DNA from 4 places in the Streptomyces sp. JN8 genome. Region 1 is predicted to be linked to each of the others. Evidence: riboswitches for the same ligand, from Rfam matches in the RefSeq annotation. Region 1 holds a riboswitch; each other region holds the start of a gene.

Region 1 (7,606 bases):
CGGTCGAGGACGGGGCCGGTGACGGCGTGCTGGCCGTGGCCCTCCAGGCCGTAGGTCCCGGGGCGCAGCGAGGCGAGGCTGCGGGTGAGCGTGATCCGGTCGGGACCCGTGGCGTGCACGGTGAGTTTGGGGTCCCCGGGCAGGGGACGTACGGACGGCGCCTTGAGGGCGGCGTCGCTGGCGTACCGGCCGGCCGCGAACGCGACCGCGCCGACACCGATCAGGGTGGTGACGGCCGCTGCCGTCGCTGTAGCCGGGCGCACGCTCCCAGTCTCGGCAGGACGGGGGCGGTCTGCCACCGGTGGGACCCGGACGGCCCGGTCGAGGGGGGCGCGGGAGGGGCCGTAGGCGGCTCCTCGTCCGGGGCCGTTCCGGGGGGCGGGAGACCCTCCGGAGGGTGACCTGGGTCTCGTCGGCGGGGTCCCCCGGTCGGATGGTTCCGTCCAGGGGTCGGAACCGGTGGACGGCGGGGGGACGGGGGTGGGTCTCATGTGCCCGGTGACGACCGGTATTACCCGGGGTCGCGGGGTGACCGCATGCTGGACAGCGGAGCTCCGGGAGGCGTAAGCGGAATCCCCGGACGCCGGTTCGGGACACCGCAACGCCCGACCCAGTTCACCTTCCGTTCACCCAGGTTGCTTACGTTCGTCCCGCCACTGACCTCAAACGATTGCCTGGGTAAATGGAACACATCACGCTGCTGCTCGCCATTGTGGTCGTGACAGCTCTCGTGTTCGATTTCACGAACGGTTTCCACGACACCGCGAACGCGATGGCCACCACCATCTCGACCGGTGCTCTCAAGCCGAAGACGGCGGTGGCCATGTCCGCCGTGCTGAACCTCGTCGGCGCGTTCCTGTCCGTGGAGGTCGCCAAGACGATCTCCGGCGGGATCATCAACGAAGAGGGCATTCGTACAGAGGTGATCTTCGCCGCCTTGGTGGGCGCGATCCTCTGGAACCTCCTGACCTGGCTGCTCGGACTCCCGTCCAGCTCCTCCCACGCCCTCTTCGGCGGCCTCATCGGCGCCGCGGTCATGTCGGCCGGCTGGTCGGCCGTGAACGGGCCCACCATCGTCACCAAGGTCCTCATCCCGGCCGTCGCCGCGCCGATCGTCGCCGGCCTCGCCGCGATGGCCGCCACCCGGCTGACGTACAGGATCAAGGCCAACCCCGAGGCGAAGGCCACGGCCAAGGGCTACCGGGCCGGCCAGATCGCCTCCGCCGGTCTCGTCTCCCTCGCCCACGGCACCAACGACGCCCAGAAGACGATGGGCATCATCACCCTGGCCCTGGTCACCCAGGGCGTCGTCGCCCCCGGCTCGAACCCCCCGCTGTGGGTCGTCGTCTCCGCCGGTGTCGCCATCGCCCTCGGCACGTACCTCGGCGGCTGGCGCATCATCCGCACCATGGGCAAGGGCCTCACCGACCTCCAGCCGCAGCAGGGCTTCGCCGCCCAGACCAGCGCCGCGACGGTCATCCTCGCCTCCTCGCACCTCGGCTTCTCCCTCTCCACCACCCAGTCCTGCTCGGGTGCCGTGATGGGCGCCGGTCTGGGCCGCAAGGGCGGCGTCGTCCGCTGGTCGACCGCCACCCGGATGTTCGTCGCCTGGGGCCTGACCCTGCCCGCCGCCGCCCTGGTCGGCGCCGGTGCCGAGTTCCTCACCAAGCAGGGCCCCTGGGGCATCGCCGCCGTCGCCGTCCTCCTGGTCGTCGGCTCGGCCGTCATCTGGTCGCTCTCCCGCCGCAAGCCGGTCGACCACAACAACGTCACCGACGACGACCTCGACGGCGAGCCCGCGGGCGTCGTGACCACCGCCATGGCCGCCGTCACCCCGCCGCCGCCCGCCGGCTCCGTCGCCGCCGTCGCGGACGAGGAGCTCCGGACGACCATCCCCGCGCCGGCCCCCACCGACCCGACCGCTCCCCCGGCCCCCGCCGCCGCGGTCTAAGGAACGAACGACATGAAGATCGACTGGGCAGCTCTCGGCTCCGTCTTCGGAGTCAGCCTCGTGGCGACCGTCGCGCTCGTGGGCCTCTTCACCCTCGGCATCGTCGGCCTCACCAAGCAGGAGGAGGCCGCCGCCCGCGGAGGCTCCGCGGCTCTGGCCCGTACCGCCGCGTACGCCTGCTTCGCGCTGTGCGCGGCGGCCGTCGCGTACGGCATCTACCTGATCGTCGTCTGACGGTCCGCACCCGGCCGGCGGGGCGGTCCGCACCTTCGGGTGCGGGCCGCCCCGCCGTCGTGTCTGTGGTGCTCCGCACAGTGACCCGGTGCAGGTCAAGGGTGAGTTGACGGCTGTTCTCGGGGCGTGGTGGACTGCCGGGGCCATTACGGCGGCAGTAGAGGAAGTCCGGTGCGAATCCGGCGCGGTCCCGCCACTGTGACCGGATCCGAGGGTCCGGGAGTCAGGAACTCTCGCCGCCGGTCACGTCGATCCAGGGCGCGGACCCTGAGTGAGGACATGCGCCATGCCCGGCCGCAGCAGAACCGGCCTCACCTCCCCCGGCGTCTTCGCGTACGGCGCGGCCGCCGGTCTCGCCGTCGACCTGCTCGTCGGCGACCCCCGCCGCGGGCATCCCGTCGCCGCGTTCGGCCGGGCGGCCGCCGCGGTCGAGGACCGCCTCCACCACGACCACCGCGGCTGGGGCGCCCTGCACACCGCCGTCTGCGCCGGATCCACCGTCGCCCTCGGGGCGCTCGCCGCCCGGGCCGTACGGAACCGGCCGGCCGCCGCCGTCGCCCTGACCGCCGCCTCCGTGTGGGCGGTCGTCGGCGGTACGACCCTGGGGCGGGAGGCCCGGGCCATCGGCGGGGCGCTCGCCGCCGGAGACCTGGAGGTGGCCCGGGAGCGGCTGCCCCACCTCTGCGGTCGCGACCCGCAGTCCCTGGACGGACCCGCGATGGCCCGCGCCGTCGTGGAGTCGGTCGCCGAGAACACCTCCGACGCCGTGGTCGGCGCGCTCTTCTGGGGCGCGGTCGCGGGCGTCCCGGGCCTCGTCGGCTTCCGCGCCGTGAACACCCTCGACGCCATGGTCGGCCACAGGTCGCCCCGGCACCGCCGCTTCGGCTGGGCCTCGGCCCGCCTCGACGACGTGGCCGGCTGGCCCGGGGCCCGGCTGACGGCCGCCCTGGCGACCGTCGCCGGCGGGAACCCGCGCGGGGCGCTGCGCGCCTGGCGGGCCGACGCCGCGCGGCATCCCAGCCCCAACGCGGGCCCCGTCGAGGCCTCGTTCGCGGGCGCCCTCGGCGTACGCCTCGGCGGCACCCTGGCGTACGGCGGCCGGGTCGAGCACCGGCCGGTGCTCAACGGCGGGGGCAGGGACGTCGAGGTGGCCGACATCGACCGGGCCGTGCGCCTGTCGCGGCGGGTCACCGCACTCACCCTGGCCGCCTGTGTCGGCGGCCGCCTGATATCCGGCGCCCTGGGCGCGCCGGCCCGGAAGCGGAGGAACGCATGAGGGGCGGGGGTCTGCTCGTCGCCGGGACCACGTCCGACGCGGGCAAGAGCGTCGTGACGGCCGGCATCTGCCGCTGGCTGGTCCGCAAGGGCCTGAAGGTGGCGCCGTTCAAGGGGCAGAACATGTCCCTCAACTCCTTCGTCACCCGGGAGGGCGCCGAGATCGGCCGCGCCCAGGCCATGCAGGCGCAGGCCGCGCGGGTGGAGCCCACCGCGCTGATGAACCCCGTGCTGCTCAAGCCCGGCAGCGACCGGTCCAGCCAGGTCGTCCTGATGGGCCGACCGGTCGGCGAGCTGAGCGCCCGCGGCTACCACGGAGGGCGGCAGAAGGAGCTCTTCGAGCCGGTCCTCGCGTGCCTGGAGGAGCTGCGGAGCACGTACGACGCGGTGATCTGCGAGGGCGCGGGCAGCCCGGCCGAGATCAACCTGCGACGCACCGACATCGTGAACATGGGGATCGCCAGGGCGGCGCGGCTGCCGGTCGTGGTGGTCGGCGACATCGACCGGGGCGGGGTCTTCGCCCAGTTCTTCGGCACGACGGCGCTGCTCGCCCCCGAGGACCAGGAGCTCGTCGCGGGCTACCTCGTGAACAAGTTCCGCGGCGACGTGACGCTGCTGGAACCTGGCCTCGACATGCTGCTCGGACTCACCGGGCGGCGGACCTTCGGAGTCCTGCCGTACGCCCACGGGCTGGGCATCGACGAGGAGGACGGCCTCCGGGTCTCGCTGCGGGGCGCGGTGCGCGAGTCCGTCGTCGCGCCGCCGGCCGGCGAGGACGTGCTGCGCGTGGCGGTCTGCGCGGTGCCCCTGATGTCCAACTTCACCGACGTGGACGCGCTGGCCGCCGAGCCGGGCGTCGTGGTCCGGTTCGTGGACCGGGCCGAGGAGCTCGTCGACGCGGACCTGGTCGTCGTGCCGGGGACCCGCGGCACCGTCAAGGCCCTCGCCTGGCTGCGCGAGCGCGGTCTCGCCGACGCCCTGGCGCGGCGGGCGGCCGAGGGCCGACCGGTGCTCGGCGTCTGCGGCGGCTTCCAGGTGCTCGGCGAGCACATCGAGGACGAGGTCGAGTCGAAGGCGGGGGCCGTCGACGGGCTCGGGCTGCTGCCGGTCCGGGTCCGGTTCGCACGCGAGAAGACGCTGGCCCGGCCGGTCGGCGAGGCGCTCGGGGAGCACGTGGAGGGGTACGAGATCCACCACGGGGTCGCCGAGGTGCTGGGCGGCGAGCCCTTCCTCGACGGGTGCCGGGTGGGCGCGGTCTGGGGGACCCACTGGCACGGCTCGCTGGAGAGCGACGGGTTCCGGCGGGCGTTCCTGCGGGAGGTCGCCGCGGCGGCCGGCCGCCGTTTCACGCCCGCCCCCGACACCTCGTTCGGCGCCCTCCGCGAGGAACAGCTCGACCGGCTCGGGGACCTGATCGAGGAGCACGCGGACACGGACGCGCTGCTCCGGCTCATCGAGGAGGGGGCTCCGCGGGGGCTTCCGTTCGTGCCGCCGGGTGCGCCGTGAGCCCCGCCCCCGGCGGACACCGTCCGTCGTCCGAACATCAGCGATCCGAAGGAGTGACCGGCCGATGAGCACCCGGTATCCGTTCACCGCAGTCGTCGGCATGGACGACCTGCGGCTCGCCCTGCTGCTGAACGCGGTCAGCCCCGCCGTCGGCGGTGTGCTCGTGCGGGGCGAGAAGGGGACGGCCAAGTCCACCGCCGTACGCGCGCTGGCCGAACTGCTGCCCGCCGTGCCCGTGGTCGCGGGCTGCCGGTTCAGCTGCGACCCCGGCGCCCCCGACCCCGGCTGCCCCGACGGGCCGCACGGGACCGCGCCCGGCACCGAGCGGCCGGCCCGGATGGTCGAGCTGCCCGTCGGCGCCTCCGAGGACCGGCTCGTCGGATCCCTCGACATCGAGAAGGCCCTCGCCGACGGCGTCAAGGCCTTCGAGCCGGGACTGCTCGCCGCCGCCCACCGGGGGATCCTCTACGTCGACGAGGTCAACCTGCTGAGCGACCACCTCATCGACCACCTCCTCGACGCGGCCGCCATGGGGGCCTCGCACGTCGAGCGCGAGGGCGTCTCGGTGCGGCACGCCGCCCGCTTCCTGCTCGTCGGCACCATGAACCCCGAGGAGGGCGAGCTGCGGCCGCAGCTGCTCGACCGGTTCGGGCTGACCGTCGAGGTCTCCGCGTCGCGCGATCCGCAGCAGCGCGTCGAGGTCGTCCGGCGCCGGCTGGCCTACGAGGACGATCCCGCCGCCTTCGCCGACCGCTGGGCCGCGGACGAGGCGGAGCTGCGCGCGCGGATCGTCGCCGCGCGGGAGCTGCTCCCCCGGGTGACGCTCGGCGACGGCGTCCTGCTCCAGATCGCCGCCACCTGCGCCGCGTTCGAGGTGGACGGCATGCGCGCCGACATCGTGATGGCCCGTGCCGCGACCGCGCTCGCCGCCTGGGCCGGCCGCACCGAGGTCGGCTCCGAGGACGTGCGGCAGGCCGCGCTCCTCGCGCTCCCCCACCGTCGCCGCCGCTCCCCCTTCGACGCCCCCGGCCTCGACGAGGAGAAGCTCGACGAGACCCTGGAGGAGTTCAAGGGCCAGGAGCCGGACGAGGACCCCGAGCCCGACGGGCCGGGGGACGGCGGTCCCGGTGACGGCGGCCCGGGGGACGGCGGCCCCGGAGGAGGGGTGCCCCCGCAGGGCGAGGGTCCCGCCGCCGAGCACTCCCCCGCTCCCGAGGAGTCCGCGCCGCCCGCGCCCCCGGCCGGGACCGAGCCCGCACCCGCTCCGCAGAGCGCCGGGGCCGGTGCCGGTGAGCGCGCGGCCGTCGCCGCCTCCGAGCCCTTCCGTACGAAGGTGCTCAGCGTGCCCGGTCTGGGCGAGGGCGCGGCCGGACGGCGCTCCCGGGCCCGCACCGAGCACGGCCGGACCACCGGCTCCACCCGTCCCCGGGGGGCGCTGACCAAGCTGCACCTGGCGGCGACCGTGCAGGCCGCCGCGCCGCACCAGCGGGCGCGCGGACGGACCGGGCCCGGTCTCGTCGTGTGCCGGGACGACCTGCGGCAGGCGACCCGGGAGGGGCGCGAGGGGAACCTGGTGCTCTTCGCGGTCGACGCCTCGGGTTCGATGGCGGCGCGGCAGCGGATGAGCGCCGTCAAGGGCGCCGTCCTGTCGCTGCTGCTCGACGCCTACCAGCGGCGCGACAAGGTCGGCCTGGTCACCTTCCGGGGCCGCGAGGCGGAGGTCGCGCTGCCGCCGACCTCGTCCGTCGACGCGGCCGCCGCCCGGCTGGAGAAGCTCCCCACCGGCGGCCGCACCCCGCTGTCCGCGGGTCTCCTCAAGGCCCACGACGTCCTGCGCGTCGAGCGGCTCCGGGACCCCTCGCGCCGCCCGCTGCTCGTCGTCGTCACCGACGGGCGGGCCACCGGCGGCGGGGCCGACCCGGTGGCGCTCGCCGCCCGCGCGGCGCGGCTGCACGCCGCCGACGGCACCGCCTCGGTCGTCGTCGACTGCGAGACCGGACCGGTGCGGCTCGGGCTCGCCGGGCAGCTCGCCCGTGAGCTCGGCGGCACCGCCGTCACCCTGGACGAGCTGCGCGCCGACGCGATCGCGGGCCTGGTCCGGGACGTACGGGAAGCGGGGCACGCGCCCCGTACAGGTCAGGCAGCACAGTCAGCACGGTCGGTGCGCTCCGCACCGCCGGCGCAGTCAGCATGGAGGGCCGCTTAATGCCGCAGGGACAGCCGACCGTCGTTCCCGACGACGGTCTCACCACCCGTCAGCGCCGCAACCGCGCGCTGGTGATGGTGCACACGGGCGTCGGCAAGGGGAAGTCCACCGCCGCGTTCGGGATGGCGCTGCGCGCCTGGAACCAGGGCTGGCCGATCGGGGTGTTCCAGTTCGTCAAGTCCGCGAAGTGGCGGGTCGGCGAGGAGAACGCGCTGAAGGCCCTCGGCGAGACGGGCAAGGGCGGCATGGTCACCTGGAACAAGATGGGCGAGGGCTGGTCCTGGATCCAGCGCGAGGTCGCCGAGGGCGAGCAGTCGCACGAGGACAAGGCGCGCGAGGGCTGGGAGCAGGTCAAGCGGGACCTCTCCGAGGAGAAGTACACGTTCTACGTCCTCGACGAGTTCGCGTACCTGCTGCACTGGGGCTGGATCGAC
Region 2 (7,606 bases), 1.0 Mb from region 1:
TCGTCGCCGAGGACCAGCACCTGCCCCAGCCACGCACCGGCGTCGGCGCACCGGTCGGCCGTGGCGGCCAACTCGGCCGTCGACCGCGCGACGTGGAGCACGGCGTCGGCGGCGCCGAGCGTCTCCCCCGCCGTCCACTCGGTGGTGCCGGGCGTCTCCGCGTCGCCCCCGTCCGTCCGGCGGGCCCGGACGTCGCGGCACCCGGCCCGCGTCGCGGCCCCGGCGAGCGCCCGGAGCACCTGGTCCTCGGCGGCGAGCAGCAGCCGCCCGTCCGGCACCGGTCCGGACCCCGCCCCCCTGGCCGGCGGTTCGCCGTGGGCGTCGCCGTCCGCGGCGCCCCGTGGCGCGGCCTCCTCGTGAGGCCTGTCGTCGTCACTCCATCGCGGACGCATGCGTCGGCTCCTGTCCCCTGGATCACTGGCGGTGTCGCGGGGCTGCACGCCCCCGGACTCGATGAAAGGGCACGGGGATAGGCAAACGATCAACGCGGGATATAGCGTGGCCGGTTTCCACCCTGCCGGGGAACACCCGCCGTGCCGGGCGGGGGCCGAGCACCGCACCTCCCCGGCGGGGGCCACAGGGTCGACCCCACCGACGAAGCAGTGGCCGAGGGGGGACCGCGATGCCGGCGAGGGAAACGATGCGCGCCGATCTCGTACAGGGGAGGGCGCAGCAGTTCCGGGTGCCGCTCTACCAGCGGACGTGCTCCTGGACCGAGAAGCAGTTCGGGCAGTCCTCGCCGGGGAGTCCACGGCGACGACTGCATCGCCTGCCGGCTCGTCCGTGACCTGCGCTTCGAGCATGCCTCCCCAAACGGACGCCGGCCATCCGGCCGTTCGCAGGTGAGCCCGGTCCACCGCACGAGGCCTGTCGGCGGAGAACCCGACGTTCACCGAGCCACTCCAACTACCCTGGCCTGCGGGAAGCCTGCTCAGTCACATACCTGCCAGTCCCACCAGGAGGTACCCGTGAGGATGCTCATCAACGTCCCCGAGACCGTCGTCGCCGACGCGCTGCGGGGGATGGCCGCCGCTCATCCCGAGCTCACCGTCGACGTGGAGCGGCGGGTCGTGGTGCGGCGGGACGCGCCCCTGGACGGGAAGGTCGCGCTGGTGTCCGGCGGGGGCTCCGGGCACGAGCCGTTGCACGGGGGGTTCGTGGGGCCCGGCATGCTGGCCGCCGCCTGTCCCGGCGAGGTGTTCACCTCCCCCGTGCCCGACCAGATGGTGCGGGCCGCCGCCGCCGTCGACAGCGGAGCCGGTGTGCTGTTCGTGGTCAAGAACTACACCGGTGACGTGCTCAACTTCGAGATGGCGGCCGAGCTCGCCGAGGACGAGGGCATCCAGGTCGCCAAGGTCCTGGTCGACGACGACGTCGCCGTCACGGACAGTCTGTACACGGCCGGGCGGCGCGGGACCGGCGCCACCCTCTTCGTCGAGAAGATCGCGGGAGCCGCCGCCGAGGAGGGCGCTCCCCTGGAGCGCGTGGAGGCGATCGCACGCCGGGTCAACGAGCGCTCCCGCTCCTTCGGGGTCGCCCTCGGCGCCTGCACGACCCCCGCCAAGGGCAGCCCCACCTTCGACCTCCCCGAGGGCGAGCTGGAGTTGGGCGTCGGGATCCACGGCGAACCCGGTCGCGAGCGGCGCCCGATGATGACCTCCCGGGAGATCGCCGACTTCGCCGTCGACGCCGTCGTCGAGGACCTCCGCCCCTCGGGCCCCGTCATCGCCCTCGTCAACGGCATGGGCGCGACCCCGCTCCTGGAGCTGTACGGGTTCAACGCCGAGGTCCAGCGCGTCCTGGGCGAACGCGGGGTGCCGGTCGCCCGGACCCTCGTCGGCAACTACGTGACCTCGCTCGACATGGCCGGCTGCTCGGTCACCCTGTGCGAGGTGGACGAGGAGCTCCTGCGCCTCTGGGACGCCCCCGTGGCGACGCCCGCGCTGCGCTGGGGCCGGTGAGACGGACGAGGGGACAGGAGCCCGACATGACGCAGACCTTCGACGCCGCCTTCCTCGTGCGCTGGCTGGCCGCCGTGGCCGAGTCCGTGGACCGGGAGGCGGACCGGCTCACCGAGCTCGACTCGGCCATCGGCGACGCCGACCACGGCGCCAACCTGCGGCGCGGTTTCGCCGCCGTGACCACCGCCCTGGGCGAGGACCCGCCCGCGACGCCGGGCGCGGCCCTCACCGCCGCCGGCCGGCAGCTGATCTCCACCGTGGGCGGCGCCTCGGGACCGCTGTACGGCACGCTCCTCCGCCGTACCGGCAAGACCCTCGGGGACGACCCGCGCGTCACCCGGGAGCAGCTGGCGGAGGCGCTCGGTACGGGAGTGACCGCCGTGTCCCAGCTCGGCGGGGCGCAGGTCGGCGACAAGACGATGCTCGACGCGCTCACGCCGGCGGTGGACGGGCTGCGCGATTCGTTCGGCGCCGCGCGCGCGGCCGCCGCGGAGGGCGCCCTGGCGACCGTACCCCTGCGGGCGCGCAAGGGCAGGGCCAGCTATCTGGGCGAGCGGTCGGTGGGGCATCAGGATCCGGGGGCCACGTCCTCGGCGCTGCTCTTCGCCGCCCTCGACGAGGTCGCCCGCGGCGAGGAGCGGCCTGCCGCCGAGGGGACGGCATGAGCGGCGGGAGCGGAACCGGAGGCATGAGCGGCGGGAACAGCACCGGAGGGACGAGCGGCGGGAGCGGGACGGACGGTGTGGGTGGCGTGAGTCGTACCGACGGTGTGCGTGACGTGAGCGGGACCGGCGGCACGGGCCGCGGCCGCCCGGTCGGCATCGTGCTCGTGTCGCACAGCGCGGCCGTCGCGGCCTCCGTCGCCGAGCTGGCCCGCGGGCTCGCCGGGGGCGGCGACCTCGCCCCGATCGTGCCGGCCGGCGGGACCCCCGACGGCGGTCTCGGGACGAGTTCCGAGCTGATCTCCGAGGCGGCGAAGGCCGCCGACCGCGGCGCGGGGGTGGCGCTCCTCGTCGATCTGGGGAGTGCGGTGCTGACCGTGAAGGCCCTCCTCGCCGAGGGCGACGAACTGCCCGAGGGCGCCCGGCTCGTGGACGCGCCGTTCGTCGAGGGGGCGGTCGCCGCCTACGTCACCGCCGGCGCCGGCGGGGACCTGGACGCCGTGGCGGCCGCCGCTGCGGAGGCGTACGCGTACCGCAAGGACTGACGGAGGGAGCGCCCCCGCGGTCGTCCGGTGCCGCCCGGGCCGACTGCGGGGAGTGAGCGCGGGGCCGCGCCCGGTACCGGCCGTGTTGTGATCCAGCAGGTCAACGCACTAATGTCGCAGGGCCTTGGTGTACGGGAAACCGGTGCAGTACCGGTGCGGCCCTCGCCACTGTGATCGGGAGGTCCGGCTCCACCCCCGCGGGGAACGCCCTCGGGGAAGCCACTGGACCACGTCGGGAGACCGTCGTGGTGTGGGAAGGCGGAGTCGGACGGAATGACCGTCAGCCAGGAGACCGGCCAGGGTGCGTTGTCCATCCACGAGGTGCTGGAGAGGGTCTCCCAACCATGCATATAGCCGAGGGGTACCTACCCCCTGTGCACGCGGCCGCCTGGGGCGTCGCGTCCGCGCCGTTCGTCGTCCACGGGGTCCGCGCGCTGACCCGCGAGGTGCGGTCCAACCCGGAGTCCACGCTGCTGCTCGGCGCCGCCGGCGCCTTCACGTTCGTCCTGTCGGCACTCAAGTTGCCCTCGGTGACCGGCAGCTGCTCCCATCCGACCGGTACGGGTCTGGGAGCGATCCTGTTCAGGCCGCCGATCATGGCGGTCCTGGGGACCATCACCCTGCTGTTCCAGGCCCTGCTGCTCGCCCACGGCGGCCTGACCACGCTCGGCGCGAACGTCTTCTCGATGGCGATCGTCGGGCCGTGGGCGGGCTACGGCGCCTACGTGCTGCTGCGCCGGTTCGGCGCGCCGCTGATGGTCGCCGTGTTCTTCGGCGCGTTCGTCGCCGACCTGTCGACCTACTGTGTGACCAGCGTCCAGCTGGCGCTCGCCTTCCCGGACCCGGGCAGCGGCATCCCCGGCGCGCTCGCCAAGTTCGGCGGGATCTTCGCCGTGACGCAGATCCCGCTCGCCGTGAGCGAGGGCCTGCTCACCGTGCTGGTGATGCGCCTGCTCACCCAGTCCAGCAAGGGCGACCTGGTCCGGCTCGGCGTCCTCGCCGGGCGCACGTCGGAGCGACGCGAGGAGGCGGCCGCGCGATGAGCCGGAACGCGAAGATCAACACCCTGCTGCTGCTCGTCGTCGCCGCGCTCGCGGTGCTGCCGCTCGCCCTGGGGCTCGGCGACCACAAGGAGGAGCCCTTCGTCGGGGCGGACGCGGAGGCCGAGACCGCGATCACGGAGCTGCGGCCGGACTACGAACCGTGGTTCAGCCCGCTGTACGAACCCCCGTCCGGGGAGATCGAGTCCGCGCTGTTCGCCCTGCAGGCCGCCCTCGGCGCCGGCGTCCTGGCGTACTACTTCGGCCTGCGCCGCGGCCGTCGGCAGGGGGCGGCGCGAGTCGTCGCGGAGGGGTCCGGAACCGACGTGGCCGACGGGGCCGACGGGGCCGGGGCCGGTGCGGCCGACCTGCCCGGGGCCGGCGCACCCGGAGCCGCCGGAGCCTCCCGGGCCGCCACGACGGCGGCCGAGAGCGGTACCGGCGGAGGGCCGGCCGCCGGTGGAGGATCCGGCCGCGGACCGGGCGCGTAACCGCGGATGCTGCCGATCGACGCGGCGGCGCACAGCAGTCGCTGGCGCCGCCGCCATCCCGCCGAGAAGGCGTTCCTCGGCTTCGGTCTCACCCTGTGCGCGGTCGGCCTGCCGCCGTGGCCGGGCGCGCTGCTCGTGGCGGCGGCCACGCTCGCGGTGCTGCTCGGTCCGGCCGGTGTGCCGGGCCGGGCGCTGTGGCGGGCGTTCCGCATCCCGCTCGGGTTCTGCGTCACCGGCGCGGTTCCGCTGCTCTTCGAGGTGGGCGGCTCCCGCGGGTTCGTCGCCCTCGCTCCCGACGGTCCGGTGCACGCGGGCGAGTTGCTGCTGCGGACGGCCTCGGCGTCGCTCGGCGTGCTCCTCTTCGCCTTCACGACACCGGTGTCCGACGTCCTCCCCCGGCTGGTACGCGCGGGGGTGCCGGCGCCGGTGGTGGACGTGGCGCTGGTGATGTACCGGATCGTCTTCCTGCTGCTCGACGCGATGACCAGGATCCGGGAGGCCCAGGCGGCCCGGCTCGGGCACACCACGCGGGCCGCGACCTGGCGTTCGCTCGCGGGCCTCGGTGCCACCGCGTTCGTGCGGGCCTTCGACCGCGCCCAGCGCCTGCAGTCGGGCCTCGCCGGACGCGGATACGACGGGACCCTGCGGGTCCTGGTGCCCACCCGCGCGGTCTCCCGCCCGTTCCTCGCCGCGACGGGCGGCCTGCTCGCCGGTCTCGTCGCCGCCACCCTCGTACTGGAAAGGCTCCTTCCATGACGTCTCCGACCCCTGTCGTGGAACTGGTGAAGGCCGGCTTCGCCTACGAGGACGGGCCTCCGGTGCTGACCGGTGTGGACTTCGCCGTGGCGGAGGGGCGCGCGGTGGCCCTGCTCGGCCGCAACGGCAGCGGCAAGACGACCCTGCTGCGCCTGCTCAGCGGCGGCCTACGGTGTGCGAGCGGGACCCTGCGTCTGGACGGGGCGGAGGTGGCGTACGACCGGAAGGGGCTGACCCGGCTGCGGACCACCGTCCAGCTGGTGGTGCAGGACCCCGACGACCAGCTGTTCGCCGCGTCCGTGGAACAGGACGTGTCGTTCGGTCCGACGAACCTGGGGCTGCCGGAGGACGAGGTGCGGCGGCGGGTCCGTGAGGCCCTGGCGGCGCTGGACATCACGGCGCTCGCGGACCGGCCGACGCATCTGCTGTCGTACGGGCAGCGCAAGCGGGCGGCGATCGCGGGCGCGGTCGCGATGCGGCCGCGCGTCCTGATCATGGACGAGCCGACGGCGGGCCTCGACCCGCACGGGCAGGAGCGGCTGCTCGACGCGCTCGGGCGGCTGCGGGAGGGCGGCACGACGGTGCTGATGGCCACGCACGACGTGGACCTGGCGCTGCGCTGGGCGGACGAGGCGGCGGTGCTCGCCCCGTCGGGGCTGCGGACCGGACCGGTCGCGGAGCTCCTCGCGGACGACGTGCTGCTCGCCGCGGCCCGGCTGCGCCGCCCCTGGGGCACGGCGGTGGCCCGGCTGCTCCGCGGCCACGGGCTGCTTCCGGAGGGGGCGGCCGAGCCGCGCACCCCGGAGGAACTGGACGCCTGGCTCGGGGCGGCGGCGTCGCGCGGGACGGAGTAGGCCGGGGGCCGCGGCGTCACGCGCCCGCCGCGGCCGGAATCCCGGGGCCGGGCACCGCCCCGTGCTCGACAGGGCGCCCGCCAGGCGCTGCGTACCCGCCCGGCGCCCCGCCCCGGTCCGGTCCGGTCCGGTCCGGTCCGGTCCGGTCCGGTCCGGTCCACCACTGTCCACCCCGCTCCGTCTCGCTCCGCCCCAGTCCCTCCGCCCCGGTCCGGTCACCGCACGGCACCGCGCACACGGCGCCACCCGAGAAAGCTACCGAGTAGTAGAGGTCACATCCCGAATCTTCTGCAACTAGTTGCATAACGAGAGGGGCTCCTCTAGAACTGAGGGCGACGATCCTGCGCGAGGAGGCGCCCGCATGACCCCGTACCCGCACCTGCTGAGCCCGCTCGACCTCGGGTTCACCACCCTGCCCAACCGGGTGATCATGGGATCCATGCACGTCGGGCTCGAGGAGACCGAGCACGGCTTCGAGCGCATGGCGGCCTTCTACGCCGAGCGGGCCCGCGGCGGCGCGGGCCTCATCGTCACCGGCGGCATCGCGCCCAACGACGCCGGTCGCCCCTGGGACGGCGGCGCCAAGCTCACCACCGCGGACGAGGTCGCCGAGCACCGGCTGATCACCGACGCCGTGCACGCCGAAGGCGGCCGGATCGCGATGCAGATCCTGCACTTCGGCCGGTACGCCTACCACCCCGCGCTCGTCGCGCCCAGCGCCCTCAAGGCCCCCATCAGCCCCTTCGTGCCGAACGAGCTGACCGACACCGAGGTCGAGCAGACCGTCGAGGACTACGCCCGCTGCGCCGAGCTCGCCAAGGAGGCCGGATACGACGGCGTCGAGGTGATGGGCTCCGAGGGCTACCTCATCAACGAGTTCATCGCCGCCGCGACCAACCGGCGCACCGACCGCTGGGGCGGCTCCTACGAGAACCGCGTCCGCTTCCCGCTGGAGATCGTCCGCCGGATCCGCGAGCGCGTCGGCGAGGACTTCATCCTGGTCTACCGCCTCTCCATGCTGGACCTCGTGCCCGGCGGCTCCACCCTGGAGGAGGTCGTCCGGCTCGCCAAGGAGATCGAGGCGGCCGGCGCCACCATCATCAACACCGGCATCGGCTGGCACGAGGCGCGCATCCCCACCATCGCCACCTCCGTGCCGCGCGGCGCCTACACCTGGGTCACCAAGAAGCTGATGGGCGAGGTCTCCGTGCCGCTCGTCACCAGCAACCGCATCAACACCCCCGAGGTCGCCGAGGAGATCCTCGCCGACGGCCGCGCCGACCTCGTCTCGCTCGCC
Region 3 (7,606 bases), 5.6 Mb from region 1:
GGGGCGAGGTCGAAGCCGAGGACGCGGTGGCCGGCGGCGGCGAGGTGGGCGGCCATGGGGCCGCCCATGTGGCCGAGGCCGACGAAGCCGATGACGGTGGTCACCAGGGCACCTCCTGGAGCGAGTCGGGGGAGGTGAGCCGCAGCTCGCGGTCGGCTCCCAGCGGGGCGAAGTAGCGGGCCACGTCCTCGTCGGTGACGTCCGACGGCCGGGCGGGGGACCAGCGGGGGGTGCGGTCCTTGTCGACGACCTGGGCCCGGATGCCCTCGACCAGGTCGGGCGAGGTCAGCGCCGCGCACGAGACGCGGTACTCCTGCTCCAGGACGCGCTCCAGCGGTCCGAGCCCTCGGGCGCGGCGCAGGGAGGTCAGGGTCACCTTGAGCGCGGTCGGGGACTTGGCGGACAGGGTGGTGGCGGCCTCCTCGGCGGCCGGTACACCGCTGGCGACGAGCCGGTCGACGATCTCCTCGACGGTTCCGGCGGCGTAGCAGTGGTCGATCCACCGCCGGTGGGCGGCCAGTGCACCGGGGGGTGCCTGGGCGACGTGCTCGGCGAGCGCTTCGCGCACGGAGGTCCGCGCGAGGTCGTCCACCAGCCGGTCGAGTCGTTCGGAGGGGACGAAGTGGTCGGCGAGGCCGCACAGCAGGGCGTCGGCGGCGCCGACGGGCGCCCCCGTCAGGGCGAGGTGGGTGCCGAGCTCACCGGGCGCCAGGCCCAGGAGGTAGGTGCCGCCGACGTCGGGGACGAAGCCGATGCCGGTCTCCGGCATGGCGACGCGGGAGCGTTCGGTGACGATCCGCACGGTGCCGTGGGCGGAGACGCCGACGCCGCCGCCCATCACGATGCCGTCCATGAGGGCGACGTACGGCTTCGGGTAGCGGGCGATGAGGGCGTTGAGCCGGTACTCGTCCCGCCAGAAGTCCGCGGAGGCCGTGCCGCCCGCCCGTGCGTCCTCGTGGATGGCCCGGATGTCGCCGCCCGCGCACAGTCCCCGCTCCCCCGCGCCGGAGATCACCACCGCGTCGACGGCGGGATCGTCCCGCCAGGCGGTGAGCGCCTCCTCGATGCGCAGCACCATGGGGTGGGTGAGGGCGTTCAGCGCCCGGGGCCGGTTGAGGACGAGGCGGCCCGTGCGGCCCTCGGTGCGGACGAGCACGTCCTCGGTCATCGGAGACTCTCCGTCAGGCCGCGGGCGACGATGACGTTCATGATCTCGTTGGTCCCTTCCAGGATCCGGTGGACCCGCAGGTCCCGGACGATCTTCTCGATGCCGTACTCGCTCAGGTAGCCGTAGCCGCCGTGCAGTTGGAGGGCGCGGTCGGCGACGGAGAAGCCGGTGTCGGTGGCGAACCGCTTGGCCATGGCGCAGAGCTGCACCGCTTGCGGATCGCCGCGGTCGAGGGCGTCGGCCGCCTGCCGTACCAGGGCGCGGGCGGCGGTGAGTTCGGTGGCCATGTCGGCCAGGCGGAACTGCAGGGCCTGGGCGTCGAGCAGTCGTGCGCCGAAGGCCTCGCGGTCGGCGAGGTGGGCGAGGCTGCGGTCGAGGGCGCTCTGGGCGCCGCCGAGGGAGCAGGCGGCGATGCCGAGGCGGCCGCCGTTGAGGCCGTGCATGGCGATGCGGAAGCCGTCGCCCTCGGTGCCGAGGCGCCGGTCGGCGGGGATCCGCACACCGTCGAGGACGACCTGCCGGGTGGGCTGCGCGTTCCAGCCCATCTTGCGCTCGTTCGCGCCGAAGGACAGGCCCGGATCGCCGCGTTCGACGAGGAAGGCGGTGATCCCGCGCGGGCCGTCTCCTCCCGTGCGCGCCAGGACGACGTACAGGTCGGAGGCTCCGGCGCCGGAGATGAACTGCTTCACTCCGCTGAGGACGTAGTGGTCGCCGTCGCGCTCCGCGCGGGTCCGGATCGCCGCCGCGTCCGAGCCCGCGCCCGGTTCGGTGAGGCAGTAGCTGCCCAGGGTCTCGGCGGTGCAGAGGCCCGGCAGCCGGCGGGCGCGCTGGGCCGGGCTGCCGTACCGGTCGATCATCCAGGCGACCATGTTGTGGATGGAGAGGTAGCCGGCGATGGAGGGGCAGCCGGTCGCCAGGGTCTCGAAGACGAGGACGCCGTCGGCCCGGCTCAGTCCGGAGCCGCCGTGCTCCTCCCGTACGTAGACGCCTCCGAGGCCGAGTGCGGCGGCCCTGCGGATGATGTCGACGGGGAAGTGCTTGTCCTGGTCCCAGGCCACCGCGTACGGGGCCAGCTGCTCCTGGGCGAAGTCCAGGGTGACTTCGGCGAGCGCCAGTTGGTCCTCGGTGAGGGTGGTCACGGCGCTCATCCCATCGTCGGCATGGTGAAGCTGGCGCCCTCCTTGACCCCGGAGGGCCAGCGGGAGGTCACGGTCTTGGTGCGGGTGTAGAAGCGGATCGCGTCGGGGCCGTGCTGGTTGAGGTCCCCGAAGCCGGAGCGCTTCCAGCCGCCGAAGGTGTGGTACGCCACCGGGACCGGGATCGGGACGTTCACGCCGACCATGCCGGTCTCGACGCGCCGGGTGAAGTCGCGGGCGGTGTCGCCGTCGCGGGTGAAGATGGCCACGCCGTTGCCGTACGGGTGCTCGCTCGGCAGCCGGATCGCGCTCTCGTAGTCGGCGGCGCGTGTGACGCACAGGACCGGGCCGAAGATCTCCTCCTGGTAGATCCGCATGGCGGGGGTGACGCGGTCGAAGAGCGAGGCTCCCGCGAAGAAGCCGTTCTCGTGGCCGGGGAGGGTGAACCCCCGCCCGTCGACGACGAGTTCCGCGCCTTCCTCGACCCCGATCCCGACGTAGTGGTCGACCCGGTCCAGGGCGTCCCGGCTGACGAGGGGTCCGAAGTCGGCGTCGGGATCGTCGGAGGGGCCGATGCGCAGGGCGGCGATGCGCTCCTTCAGCTTGGCCACGAGGGCGTCGGCGGTCTCCTCGCCGACGGGGACGGCGACGGAGATCGCCATGCAGCGCTCGCCGGCGGAGCCGTAGCCGGCTCCGACGAGGGCTTCGGCGGCCTGGTCGAGGTCGGCGTCGGGCATCACGATCATGTGGTTCTTGGCTCCGCCGAAGCACTGGGCGCGCTTGCCGTGGGCGGCGGCGGTGGCGTAGACGTGCGCGGCGATCGGGGTGGAGCCGACGAAGCCCAGGGCCTGGACGCGGGGGTCCTCCAGGAGGGTGTCGACGGCCTCCTTGCCGCCGTTGACCACGTTCAGCACGCCGGGCGGGAGCCCGGCCTCCAGAAACAGCTCGGCGAGCCGCAGGGGTACGGAGGGGTCGCGCTCGGACGGCTTGAGGATGAAGGCGTTGCCGCAGGCCAGTGCGGGTGCGGCCTTCCACAGCGGGATCATCGCGGGGAAGTTGAAGGGCGTGATCCCGGCGACGACGCCGAGCGGGGCGCGCAGGGAGTGGACATCGATGCCGGTGCCCGCGTTGTCGGTGAACTCGCCCTTGAGGAGGTGCGGGATGCCGGCGGCGAACTCGACGACCTCCAGGCCGCGTTGCAGGTCGCCGTGGGCGTCGGCGACGGTCTTGCCGTGTTCGGCGGAGAGCAGCCGGGCGAGGGAGTCCCGCTCTCCTTCGACGAGTTGGAGGAAACGCAGCAGGACGCGGGCGCGGCGCTGCGGGTTCCACCGGCCCCACTCCTGCTGGGCCTCCTGCGCGTCGGCGATCGCCGCCTCGGTGTCGGCGCGTCCGGCCAGGGGCACCCTGGCCTGGACGGCGCCGGTGTTGGGGTCGTACACGTCGGCGAAGAGACCGGACGTGCCGGTGGCGTGCCTTCCGCCGATGAAGTGGGTGAGTTCGCGGACCATCGAAGCCTGCTCTCGTCAGGTGTGGATCCGAGGAAGGCGCGGCGAGGACCGCGAGGGCGGCACCGATCGGGGTGCGCGCACGCGGGTCCGTCCGCGGGACAGGGGAAGGCGGGGACGCCTTCGTCGAGTCACGAACGCGGGGACAGGGCCTCGGGGTTCGGGTACTCCGCCGGATCACCAGGGTCGTGGTCACGTACCGGTGCCATGCGTGTCTGCTCCATCCTCGTGGACAACACGGAACACCCCACGGCCGGTATCCTGACTCCCGGATCAGCGCATGCTCTCCGGCCTTCCCGACGGATGGTTTCCGTCAGTGGCCTGACCTGCTGGAAGAGCACACTCCCCGGTCACAGTGGCGGGACCGCGCCGGATTCACACCGGCTTCCCTGCACCGCGGGCTCGTCACGAACATATAGTTGGACGTCCTAGTAAGTCCACCCCCACCGGCGGCGCGGCGGCGGGATCCGGACGGCCGGCGGCGCCCTGGCCCCCGCCCCCTGACCGCCGGCTCAGGCCGAGGGGTCGGCGACGGGGTACGGGACGAAGGTGCTGGTGTCCTCGTCGATCAGGAGCGGACGCCCGAGGGGCGGAGCCGCACGCTGGGGGCAGTCGAGGCGCTCGCAGACGCGGCAGCCCATGCCGATCGGGGTGGCGGCGGCCGCGTTGGCGAGGTCGAGCCCGTCCGAGTACACGAGCCGGTGGGCGTGGCGGATCTCGCAGCCGAGTCCGATCGCGAAGGTCTTCCCGGGCTCGCCCCAGCCGCCCCGGTGCCGGGTGACGGCGCGGGCCGTCCACAGGTGGCGCTGCCCGTCGGGCATGGCGGCCATCTGGACGTGGATGCGGCCCGGCAAGGCGAAGGCCTCGTACACGTTCCACAGGGGGCAGGTGCCGCCGGAGCGGGAGAAGTGGAATCCGGTGGCGGCTCGACGACCCGGCCGGGCAGGGCGTCGAGGCCGTGCGGCCCATCCGTGACGAGATCAGGAGCCTCGTCGAAGGCCTGGTCGCCGACGTCGACGCCGGGCCGGGCGCCTGACCGCACGGCCTCTCCGGTCGTGCGCACCGACACCCGACGGGCCAGGCATCCGGCAGCGCGGACCGACACCCGACGGGCCAGGCGTCCGGCAGCGCGGACAGCCGGACGCGCGGCCGGCCGTCAGGCCGCGTCGCCTCCGGGCGCGAGCAGCCAGCGGCGGACCACCTGGAGACACACCGTCCCGCCGACCACGAGACGACGCCGCTCGTCCCGGGCCCGCCGGTCGAACTCCACGCGGTAGCCCTGGAGGCCGTCCAGGGAGCGGACGGTCGAGACGGTCACCCGGGCGACGACTCCGTCGGCGTCGTCCGTCACGTGCCACACCCGGCCCAGCGGTGCACTGCGGGTGAACCGCAGCGCACCGTGCGCGGCCGTGGTCACGTCGAGCCGCCGGGTGCGGTGGAGACGGCCGGGGGAACGGACCTCTCCGACCGGATCGCCCCCGGGGCCGGTCACCAGGAACTCGGGGCGGGCGAATCCACGCCGCCCGGCCACCAGGTCGACACCCAGGACCGGTCGCTCGTCGAGGTCGTGGAGCACGTACCCGAAGGCGCCGTGCTCCCGCAGGTGGGCCAGGACGGTTCCGTCCTCCGCCGTCATCCGCATCCGCGGCCCCGTGTACCGGCGCAGGACCGAACGCCCGGGCTCGGCGAGGATCACCGTGTCATGGCCGAACAGCCGGTGGACCGGTTCCGTGTCGTCGCCCCCGCGCATCGCGCACCCTCCCGCCGGCGCCGCTCCGTCGGCCCGATTATGACCGCGCCGGGAGACGGGGAACAGGGGCGGGCACCCGGCCGACACGGCCGGGCGCCGGGTCGGAGCACGGGAGGAGCCCCCTGGGGTCCAGGGGGCTCCTCCCGTGCTCCGAGGGCGTCCCCGGGTCAGGCCCGGAGCAGGCGCTCCGTCACCTCGCGGTAGGTCCGCAGGGTGAGCCGGAGCTGCTCGGTGTCCTGAGCCGCGCGCCCCTGGTCGCCGTCCTTCTGCCAGCCCGCCCGCAGGGCGGTCCGCCGGTCCCGCAGCGCGGCGACGAGCTGCCGCTCGGTCTCCTCCAGCAGGTCGGCCGCCTCGGCCACCGAGTCGCGGGGGGAGTCGACGAAGCCGGCGAGGGCGTGGTGCAGGCGTTCGCCGAGCCGGTCGCGTTCACCGGCGTCGAGCAGCTGCCCCGCGGGGCCGTCCTCGGATCCGTCGGCCGCCGGCCGGTGGTGCGTGCCCGGCAGGTCGCCGGTGCCGCCGACCGTGGGGTCGTGCCGGTCTCCGGGGCTCCGGCCGTCGGCCGGCCGCTCCGTCGCCGGCCGTCCGCTCGGCGCGGCGGGGGGCGCGACGGGAGCGTCCGTGCGGCTCCCCTCGCTCCGGCCCGTGGCACCGGGGTCGTCGGACGGAAGGCCGGACCGCCGGGCCCCGGTCGGCGCCGTCCCGGATTCCGCGCCGGGCGGCGCGGCCGCCGGCGGTCTCGGGGCGGGCGGAGCCGCGGGGGGCGGCGGCGTGGCGTCACCGTCCCGCTGGGCGGGAACGGCCGCGTGGAGCGTCCCGTCGTCGGGGGCGGCGTGGGCGGAGCGCTGGGTGGGAACGGCCCCGACGGGGGTCCCCTCCCGGCCGGCGGGCGTCGGCGCGGCGGAGCCGGCCGGTTCGCCGGGGGTGCTCAGGGGCGGCGGCGGCTTCGGGGGCGGCGGGGGCGCGGATTCGCTCCGCGCGTCGCCGTCCGTGCTTCCCGCTGCCCACCGTTCCTGCTTGTCGCGTGCCATCAGGCACCACTTCCCTTCGGCTTGAGGACGGGTCCACGGCCCCGGACGGGCATCGGCACCGGGTGTCGTCGGGCGTCGGTGCCCGCGGTGGAGCCGGTGGCGGTCAGGTCCTCGAACAGGGCACGTGCGTGCACCAGCGCCTCGCGCAGTTCCTCGGTGGAGGCGGAGCCGGAGCGCGTCGTCCGGTGGATCGTGCGCAGGCCCTCCACGTGGTGCGGATGGTGCACCGACAGGGCGGCGAGCTGCTCGTCGCGCCGGTCGGCGTCCGGGAAGCCCCGGACCGCGGCGACCCGGGTGAGGAGCTGCTCGGCGTCGGCGACGGCCTGCGCCGGGGCGTCGACGAAGCGCTCCTGGAGGGTGGTCCACTGGGCGGTGTACTGCTCGCGGACCGCCGGTTCGAGCGGCAGCGGACGGATGCCGCCGTAGCGCTCGGTCCGCTCGCGCAGGTCACGGTGGGTCGCTTCGACGTCGCCACCGTGCCGTTCGAGGCTGCGGTCGTACTCGGGGCCGAAGCTGCGCTTCAGGGAGCGCGTGCCGCTGCCCGGGCCCGTGCGGGCCCGGATCAGGACACCGGCCACCAGTACCACCGCGACCAGCGCCACGATGATGAGAACTGTGGTCAGGGTCGACATGGCTGCCTTCCTGGACGGGGACTCCTGGCTGGCTGTTCGGTACTGCTTGCTGAGCGCGCCTAGGACCCGGCTTGCCGCTTCTGGGGCTGCCAAACACACGGAACGGCGCCGTCACCGGTCCGGCGGGCACGCGGGCGGTCCCCGGGCGCCGGGCGACCGGCGCCGGAGCGCCGACGGAAGAGCTCGTCCACTATGTGGAATGCGCTCTGAGACGGCTCCGGGCGGTGCTAGCGTGCACGTCATGCAGCACACCGCCACCCTCGCCATGATGCGAATGATGCCCCCGCCCCCGGAGGCGCTTCGCTAGCGAAGCCGTGTGCGCGCAGGACGCGACGGACCCTCCGGAAACGGAGGGTCCGTTTTTTCGTGTCCCGGCCCGGTGCCGAG
Region 4 (7,606 bases), 6.1 Mb from region 1:
CGGCCCGTCCCCGTACGGAGTGCTGCGAGCCGGAGCGCGACGACCGCGGGCCCCGCGGCGGAGGCCACGCAGACGGCTGAGCCGGCCGGCGACCCCCCGACGGTGACGGCGGCTCAGCCCCGCGGAGTCCGCGGCTGTAGCTGGAAGCCGAAGCCGAGCGTCCCGGGGTCGAGTGTGGTGGCGCCGCCGTCGACGGTGAGCACGGCGCCGTTGACGAAGGAGGCGGCGGGCGACAGGAGCCAGCAGATCGCCTCCGCGACCTCCTCGGGCCTGCCGGGCCGGCCGGCGGGCAGGGCCCGGGTGACCTCCTCGTACGCCGCTTCCACTCCGTCCGCGCCCGGGTCTCCCAGGTGTGCTTCGTGGGCGAACCGCGTCATGCGACGGTCGGCCATCTCGGTGCGGATCCAGCTGGGGCACACGGTGTTGGCGCGCAGCCCGGCGCCCGCGTAGTCGACGGTGAGGGAGCGGCACAGCTGGAGCAGCGCCGCCTTGGACGTGGCGTAGGCCGCGCTCCCCGCCCCGCTGAGCAGGGCGGAGACCGACGCCACGGCGACGACCGCGCCACGGGCTTCGAGAAGGTGGGGGAGTGCGGCGCGCAGCAGCAGGAACGGGCCGGTGAGGTTGGTCCGCATGACCTCGTCCCAGTCGTCCAGGGTCACCTCGCCCACCCCGCCGCCCCGTCCGATGCCGGCGTTGAGGACCAGACCGTCGAGCCGCCCGTACGAGTCGACGACGGTCTCGACGAGCGAGGCGACCGCGGCGGGGTCGCCGATGTCCGAAGGGACGGCCAGCGCTCCGGTCTCCTCGGCGACCAGCCGCAGCGGCTCGGGCCGCCGCCCCGACACGACCACCGCGTGACCCGCCCGGGTCAGGGCCCGCGCGGTCGCGGCCCCGATCCCCGTGCCGCCCCCGGTCACCACGTACACCCGCTCGTCCGCCATGAACGTCGCCTCTCCACGCCTCGTCAGCCCTTGCCCCGTGAAGATCATCTCAGGGAAGGGCCGCCGGACCCGGAACGAGGCGGCGACCGCGCACGGCCCGCACCGGCGCGTCCGTCGTGCGCTGCCCGGACCTGGTTCGGCACGGACGCCGGGACGAGGCGATCGAGGTGATCCGGACGCTCGCCGAGCGGCCCGGCGGTGCGGAGGACTGGATCGTCCGCACGCTCTGCACCCTGTACGCCGACGACGGCCGTCCTCAGGACGGTCTCGCCCACCTCGACGCCCTCAAGGCCCGCCGGGAAGGCCGGGAGGACTGGGAATTCTTCTGGATGAGACTCCCCCTCATGGCCCGGTGCGGCCGTCTGGACGAGGCGATCGAACAGGCCCGGGCGCACCCGGAGGGCGACACCTGGTACGCGGCCCGCGGACTGGCGCACGTGCTCACCGAAGCCGGTCGGGACGAGGAGGCCGCCGCGCTCCTGGACCGGCATCCGTCGGGCGGCGGCCCGTCGCGCGCCGAGCTGCTCATCGACCAGGGCCGCGTCGAGGAAGCGGTACGCATCCTCCAGGAGCCGCCGGTCAAGCCTCCCACGCCCGCCCGGGACGACCCCTTCTCCACCGAACCGCCGTTCTGACAGCCCCGAGGAACCCACCGGCCGGGGCCTCGTCGGGCCGGCGTCGCCCGTTCACGAACCCGAGGACGCCGTGCCGAGGAAGCGGACGTGGGGGCGGTCGCCGGGGCCCGGGAAGGACACCACCGCCCGGACCCCGTAGACCTCCTGAACGAGTCGCTCCGTGAGGACGTCCGCGACCGGCCCGGCCGCCACCACCCGCCCCTCGTGCAGCACCACCACGTGATCGCAGTACATCGCCGCCAGGTTGAGGTCGTGCAGCGCCATGACGCAGGTGAGGCGCAGACTCGACACCAGGGCCAGGAGGTCCAGTTGATGCTGGATGTCGAGGTGGTTCGTCGGTTCGTCGAGGAGGAGATCGCGCGGATCCTGGGCGAGCGCACGGGCGATCTGCACCCGCTGGCGCTCGCCGCCGGAGAGGGTGCGCCAGGTGCGGTACGCCCGGTCGGCGAGCCCCGTGCGGGCGAGCGCGGTCCGTACCGCCTCCTCGTCGGCGGCCGTCGCCGGCGACCAGGCGCGGCGGTGCGGAATGCGGCCGAGGCGTACGACGTCGGTCACGGTGAGGTCGACCTGCGTGTCGGCGTGCTGCTCGACGACCGCGAGTCGCCGTGCGAGCACCCGGCGCGGAACCGTGCTCAGCGGATCGCCGTCCAGGGTCACGAGCCCGCTGTCCGGGGCGAGCACTCCGGCCAGCACCCTCAGGAGGGTCGACTTCCCCGAACCGTTCGGTCCCAGAAGGCCGGTGAGCGTGCCGGGGCGCGGCGCGACGGTCACGCCGTCCAGGACGAGAGCGCCGCCGGCGGTACGGGAGACGCGTGCGGCGTGCAGCCCGGAGGTGCCGACGTGCGTGACCGAGTCGGTCATCGGGTGCTCCTGGTGCGGTACAGGACGAGGACGAACGCGGGGACGCCGACCAGGGAGGTCACCACGCCCACCGGCACCTCCTGCGGGTCGAGCACCGTACGCGCGAGGGTGTCGGCCCACACCAGGAAGACCGACCCGGCCAGTGCGGTCAGGGGCAGCAGCCGGGCGTGGCCGGGGCCCACGAGGGCACGGATCGCGTGCGGCAGGACCAGGCCGACGAAGCCGATCGCGCCGGCGGACGAGACCAGGACCGCCGTCAGCAGGGCGGTGACCGAGAGCAGGACGAGACGGGTCCGCGCGACCCCGACGCCGAGCGTCGCCGCCGCGTCCTCGCCGAACGCGAAGGCGTCCAGCGTGCGGGCGTGTCCGCCGCAGACGACGAGTCCGACGGCGAGGACGGCGGCGCACACCCCGACGTCCGTCCAGTCCGCTCCCGCGAGGGAGCCGAGCAGCCAGAACAGGACCCCTCGGGTGGTCTCGGCGTCGGCGGCGGTCATCACGACGAACGAGGTGAGGGCCGAGAAGAGCTGCATCGCCGCCACCCCGGCCAGCACGACGCGGTCGGTCGACCCGCCCAGCGTGTGGCTGAGGACGAGCACCAGGGCGAAGGAGCAGAGCGCGCCGAGGAACGCGCCCCCGGTCACGGGGAGCAGGCCCCCGCCGGCGCCGAGGACGATGACGGCCACCGCACCGGTCGAGGCCCCGGAGGAGACGCCCAGGACGAACGGGTCGGCGAGCGGGTTGCGCAGCAGCGACTGGAGCACCGCGCCGCAGACCGCGAGGCCGGCGCCGCAGACGGCCGCGAGGAGGGTACGCGGCAGCCTCAGCTCCCAGACGATGCCGTCGCGGATCGCGCTCAGGCCGGACGGGCTCCCACCGAGGTGGGCGGCCACGACGGACCAGGAGTCCGAGACGCGGATGTCGGCCGGACCGATCGTGAGGGCGACGGCGACCGAGGCGCACAGCAGGACGACCCCGCCGACCGCGGCCACCGTCGCGAGGGCGCGGGACGTGCGGACGGAGGCGCGCACGGACCGACCCACCGCGGCGGGCCGGTCGGCGTGATCACGGTCCGGCGGGTCCGCCGTCTCCAGCCCCGGCCGGGTCACTTCGCGAGACCGTACGTCTTGAGCGCGGCGGAGACCTTCTCGATGCCCTCGACCGTGCGGATGGTGGGGTTCATGGCCTGACCGCTGAGGATCACGTACCGCTTGTTCCGCACCGCCGTCATGTTGCGGGTGACCGCGTGGGACTCCAGGAACTCGATCTTCTTCGCGGCGCTCTCCGCCGACTGCGCCCTGCGGGTCAGATCGGCGATCACCAGCACGTCGGGATCGCGGTCGGCGACGGTCTCCCAGTTGATCTGCGGCCACTCCTCCTTCGTGTCGTCGAAGACGTTCCTCACGCCGAGCGCCCCGCTGACGATGCCGGGAGCGCCGCAGCAGCCGGCCATGTACGGTCCCTGGGAGTCGGAGAACCAGTAGAGGACGGACGCGTCGCCGAAGTCCGCGCCGGCCGTGGCCTTCCCGACCCGGGCGCGGAGCTCGCCGATGAGCTTCTCCCCGCGCTCCGGCACGCCGAAGACGCGGGCGAGGTCCCGGATCTCGCCGTACACGGTGTCCATGGTCAGTGGCCTCGTCCGCACACCGTCGCCACCGCCGCCGTTGTCCTTGCCGACGCAGTCGCCGGGGGAGAGGTAGGTGGGCACGCCGAGCTTCGTGAACCGCTCCCGCGGGGCCACGCCGCCCTTGCCGAGGGTGTACAGGAAGGACGCGCTGACGAAGTCCGGTTCGACGTCGAGGACCTTCTCGAAGGAGGGGTAGCGGTCGGCGAGCCGGGGCACGGTCGCGTTCGCCTTCTCCAGCCCGCCGAGGACCGGATCGGTCCAGGTGGCGGTGCCCACCATGCGGTCGGCGAGACCGAGGGAGAGCAGGATCTCGGCCGATCCCTGGTCCAGGGCGACGGCCCGGCGGGGGACGTGGTCGAGCTCGACCCGCTGTCCGCAGTTGTCCAGACGGACCGGATGGCCGGGCCCCGCCTGCTTCGCCTCGGGCTTGGCCGCCCCGGTGGTGTCGCCGCAGCCGGAGACGAGGGCGGCAGCGGCCACGAGCAGCACGGCGGCACGGGAACGGTGGGCGAGGGGCACAGGAGGAGTCCTCTGCGTCAGGGCTCATGCGCGGAGCCTGTCGTACGGTGCTTCCCGGACGACGGCACGCCGTCCGGGGCGCCAGCAGGTCTTCGGACTCGGGGTCGTCCGGACGGAACGCCTTCCCGGGCCCGTCGGGACCCAGTGGCCGCTGCTCCGCCCGTCACCCTCACCGCTGCGCGTCAGCTCCGGATTCCCACCGGATTCCCTGACCCGCGCACATACCGTGTCGATACGTACAGGGGTACGACTGGCCCGGGCAAACTACCACAGGGCGATCTTGGACCCGGCAAGCCGCCCGCCGGAGGGAAGGCCGGCTGAGGGCCGTCCGGCCGCCGCTCTCGCCCGCGGACGGCCGGCCTTTCGATCTCGAACCGGCAGTCGCCGAACGGAGGGCGTACCTGCGCACGCCCGTGCCGCCGCCCGGGTGCACCTGTCCTCGCGGGCGCATGAGCGGGATCTCTCCGGGCAGCCGAGTGGGGGAGGAGAACAGCATCCCTCCCTACCCGGTAAGGCGGTGTGATCATGGGAAGCGACGTACGGACCGGCCGTCCGAATCTGCCGGACCCGTCGGATCCGGAACTGGCGCCCCCCACGCGTCCCGTCCCTCCCGGCCCGGCGGGGCCACCGCCGGACCCCGGTCGCGAGCCCTGGCACGCGGGGACGACGGAACTGGGCACTCCGCCGCCCGATCCGGTGCCCCCGAACCCCACCCCGGCCCCCGGCCCAGGTCCCGGCCCGCAGCCGGGTCCGGTCCCCGGCCCGGTGCCCACGCCCGGCGGGCCCGACCCGGTACCCCCGGCTCCTCCGCAGCCCGGTCCGGACCCGCAGCCCGGCGATCCGCGCCCGGAGCCCGGCCCGAACCCGGGGCCCCTGCCCGGGCCCGTACCGGCACCGGGGCCGGCTTTCTGACGGCTCGCGCCGCCTCGGCGACCGGCATCGCGCCGGGGCGGCCCCCCCCGGCTCGCCCGGGCGTACGCGGCGGGGTACGGCCGTCCGAGGACGCCACGCCCGCCCGCCCGGCTCCCGTCCGCAGGCGGCTCACCGGACGAGGTAGACCTCGTCCTCGTAGCACCAGGCCCAGTCCTCGTCCGCGGACAGAGTCAGCGCGACCGGGTGCCCGGTCCTGTCGTGATGCCGGTACGCGTGCCGCCCCGGCGAGCTGTCACAGCAACCGACGTGTCCGCACGTCGCGCACCAGAGCAGCCGCCGCCAACTCCCACCCGAGGAAAGGCACTCGGCGCAGGCATCGGCCGGCTGATCCGGCGCGACGGGGAGGGTCGCGGCATGGCCGCAGGCGCGCCCGCCCTCCGGGCGGCCCCCGTCGTACGCCACGGCCCAGGAAGGCCGGGGTGTGTCGCGATGCCGGTCGGGTCGTGCGTCATCGTCGGATCGGTCCATCGCCCGATTCTCCCGCACCCGAGGGAGGAAGCCCTGCCGAGCCGCCCCGGCCCCGCGGTCCCCACCCGTGAGCCGTCGCGGGGCCGCGTCTCGCCGGTCGGCGTGCACACGATGCGTTGTATGTACACATTCGTCTAAACTGGGCGATGAGTGCCTGCAGGGCACACAGGTGACGTGTGCCGGTGGCGGGGACAGTGCGAGGTCCGGGCACGAAGAGCGCCGGACCTCGGAAGCCGACGCGACAGCGGCGACGGCTCGGCAGCCGACAGGGGTAACCCGTGGACGGACTGAACGAATCCCAGGCTTCCACCCGCCTGATTCGTCTCCACCAACAGGTCGCTGCGCTCCGGCTGATGCCGCGCGCGTGCCGCCGGCTCAACGACACCATCGATCTGATCCGCCTGCGCCTCGACGTCCTGCCCGAGGGCCTGTACCAGCCGGTTCCGGGCCTGCCGGTGCGGAAGGCCCGGCGCGCGGCCGGCAGCAGGTCCCGCTGGACGGCGATGGAGCCGGTCGTCGCACGCCTGGGAGTGAGGACGGCCAAGGACATCGGCTCGAACGCCGGCTACTTCCCGATCAAACTCGCCGGGCTCGGCATTCTCGTGGTCGCGCTGGAAGCGGATCCGAGGTTCGTGCGGACCACGACGACGGCCGTACGGCGCAACCGCCTGGACAACGTCGCGGTGATGGCCTTGGAGTTGCGCACCGACACCCTCGGCCTCCTGCCGACCACCGACTGCACCCTCCTGCTGTCCCTCTGGCACCACCTGGTCAAGGAGCTCGGCCTCGAAACCGCCACGCAGCTGCTTCGAGGCCTCTGGGACCGCACCGACAAGGTGCTGTTCTTCGACACCGGCGAAGCCGAGATGCCCGACTCCTTCGGCCTTCCCCCTATGACGCCCACACCCGACGCCTGGCTCACGGAGTACCTGCGGGAGAGCTGCGCGGGAGCGCGCGTCGAGCACCTGGGCCGCCATCGCGCCTTCGACGCGGACGGCCTGCCCGCGGAGCGCGCGCTCTTCGCCGTCGTACGGGAGCCGCGGTAGCGCGTACCCGCCCGGAGACCGCGGACGTCCGGGCCGGCGGGGCCGGAGGGCCGCCCGCCGGACGCCGACCGCCCCCGGACCGAAAGGCCCGGGGGCGGCTGCCGCGGAGCGTGGTCACGCGAGGGGCGTCAAGGGGCGATGGCCATGTCGAAGACATGGATGCCGCTGTTGTCCGGCAGGACGACGAAGTCGACCTGCTTGGCCGCGTCGAGGGGGATGGAGTGGGCGAACACGCGGTAGGCGATGCCGGCGTTCCCGTACCCGCTCGGGCGGTTCCGGCCGTCGGACGACGCGACCAGCGTCGCGCCGTGCGCATCGGCGGGGGAGAAGGACCAGTTGGGGAAGCCGAACGAACCCTTGGCGGAGGTCCCGTCCCGGTAGTACACGGTGGCCGTTCCCGTCGCACCGCTTCCGACGCCCGACCCGAGGAAGACGAGCCGGCTGCCCTGCCCGTTCAGCGTGACCGCCTGTCCGGCACTCGCCACGTTGTCCTTCGTACCGCTCGGCACGTCCGGCCAGGTCAGCTTCGCGCCCAGCGCGCTCACGGACGCGCCGCGGGTCAGGCCGACGGCCGCG

The links. A riboswitch is a leader RNA that binds a small molecule or an ion and turns the genes downstream of it on or off. The one in region 1 is predicted to bind cobalamin.
Region 2: linked by a shared signal. The riboswitch ahead of ACY0MR_RS32350 (energy-coupling factor ABC transporter permease) and the one ahead of ACY0MR_RS27770 (cobalamin biosynthesis protein) in region 1 are both predicted to bind cobalamin.
Region 3: linked by a shared signal. The riboswitch ahead of ACY0MR_RS03230 (CoA-acylating methylmalonate-semialdehyde dehydrogenase) and the one ahead of ACY0MR_RS27770 (cobalamin biosynthesis protein) in region 1 are both predicted to bind cobalamin.
Region 4: linked by a shared signal. The riboswitch ahead of ACY0MR_RS00870 (ABC transporter substrate-binding protein) and the one ahead of ACY0MR_RS27770 (cobalamin biosynthesis protein) in region 1 are both predicted to bind cobalamin.

What each region holds. Positions count from the first base shown of each region.
Region 1 covers NZ_CM147852.1:6,304,992-6,312,597, reverse strand. The annotation lists gene ACY0MR_RS27785 (alpha/beta hydrolase) at 1-263, opposite strand, end outside; gene ACY0MR_RS27780 (anion permease) at 683-1,951, shown strand; gene ACY0MR_RS27775 (hypothetical protein) at 1,964-2,185, shown strand; cobalamin riboswitch at 2,299-2,440, shown strand; gene ACY0MR_RS27770 (cobalamin biosynthesis protein) at 2,472-3,461, shown strand; gene ACY0MR_RS27765 (cobyric acid synthase) at 3,458-4,966, shown strand; gene ACY0MR_RS27760 (putative cobaltochelatase) at 5,031-7,172, shown strand; gene cobO (cob(I)yrinic acid a,c-diamide adenosyltransferase) at 7,172-7,606, shown strand, end outside.
Region 2 covers NZ_CM147852.1:7,317,861-7,325,466, reverse strand. The annotation lists gene ACY0MR_RS32370 (hypothetical protein) at 1-392, opposite strand, end outside; gene dhaK (dihydroxyacetone kinase subunit DhaK) at 969-1,961, shown strand; gene dhaL (dihydroxyacetone kinase subunit DhaL) at 1,988-2,626, shown strand; gene ACY0MR_RS32355 (PTS-dependent dihydroxyacetone kinase phosphotransferase subunit DhaM) at 2,713-3,168, shown strand; cobalamin riboswitch at 3,277-3,483, shown strand; gene ACY0MR_RS32350 (energy-coupling factor ABC transporter permease) at 3,513-4,211, shown strand; gene ACY0MR_RS32345 (energy-coupling factor ABC transporter substrate-binding protein) at 4,208-4,699, shown strand; gene cbiQ (cobalt ECF transporter T component CbiQ) at 4,706-5,455, shown strand; gene ACY0MR_RS32335 (energy-coupling factor ABC transporter ATP-binding protein) at 5,452-6,309, shown strand; gene ACY0MR_RS32330 (FAD-dependent oxidoreductase) at 6,671-7,606, shown strand, end outside.
Region 3 covers NZ_CM147852.1:725,962-733,567, forward strand. The annotation lists gene mmsB (3-hydroxyisobutyrate dehydrogenase) at 1-104, opposite strand, end outside; gene ACY0MR_RS03220 (enoyl-CoA hydratase/isomerase family protein) at 101-1,168, opposite strand; gene ACY0MR_RS03225 (acyl-CoA dehydrogenase family protein) at 1,165-2,316, opposite strand; gene ACY0MR_RS03230 (CoA-acylating methylmalonate-semialdehyde dehydrogenase) at 2,313-3,812, opposite strand; cobalamin riboswitch at 4,044-4,223, opposite strand; partial or broken gene ACY0MR_RS03235 (short-chain fatty acyl-CoA regulator family protein) at 4,322-4,741, opposite strand; partial or broken gene ACY0MR_RS03240 (phosphotyrosine protein phosphatase) at 4,729-4,845, shown strand; gene ACY0MR_RS03245 (hypothetical protein) at 4,966-5,559, opposite strand; gene ACY0MR_RS03250 (hypothetical protein) at 5,727-6,587, opposite strand; gene ACY0MR_RS03255 (hypothetical protein) at 6,587-7,219, opposite strand.
Region 4 covers NZ_CM147852.1:174,498-182,103, reverse strand. The annotation lists gene ACY0MR_RS00890 (SDR family NAD(P)-dependent oxidoreductase) at 114-941, opposite strand; gene ACY0MR_RS00885 (tetratricopeptide repeat protein) at 1,109-1,576, shown strand; gene ACY0MR_RS00880 (ABC transporter ATP-binding protein) at 1,628-2,437, opposite strand; gene ACY0MR_RS00875 (FecCD family ABC transporter permease) at 2,434-3,468, opposite strand; gene ACY0MR_RS00870 (ABC transporter substrate-binding protein) at 3,543-4,583, opposite strand; cobalamin riboswitch at 4,650-4,853, opposite strand; gene ACY0MR_RS00865 (UBP-type zinc finger domain-containing protein) at 5,625-5,918, opposite strand; gene ACY0MR_RS00860 (methyltransferase domain-containing protein) at 6,338-7,030, shown strand; gene ACY0MR_RS00855 (NEW3 domain-containing protein) at 7,159-7,606, opposite strand, start outside.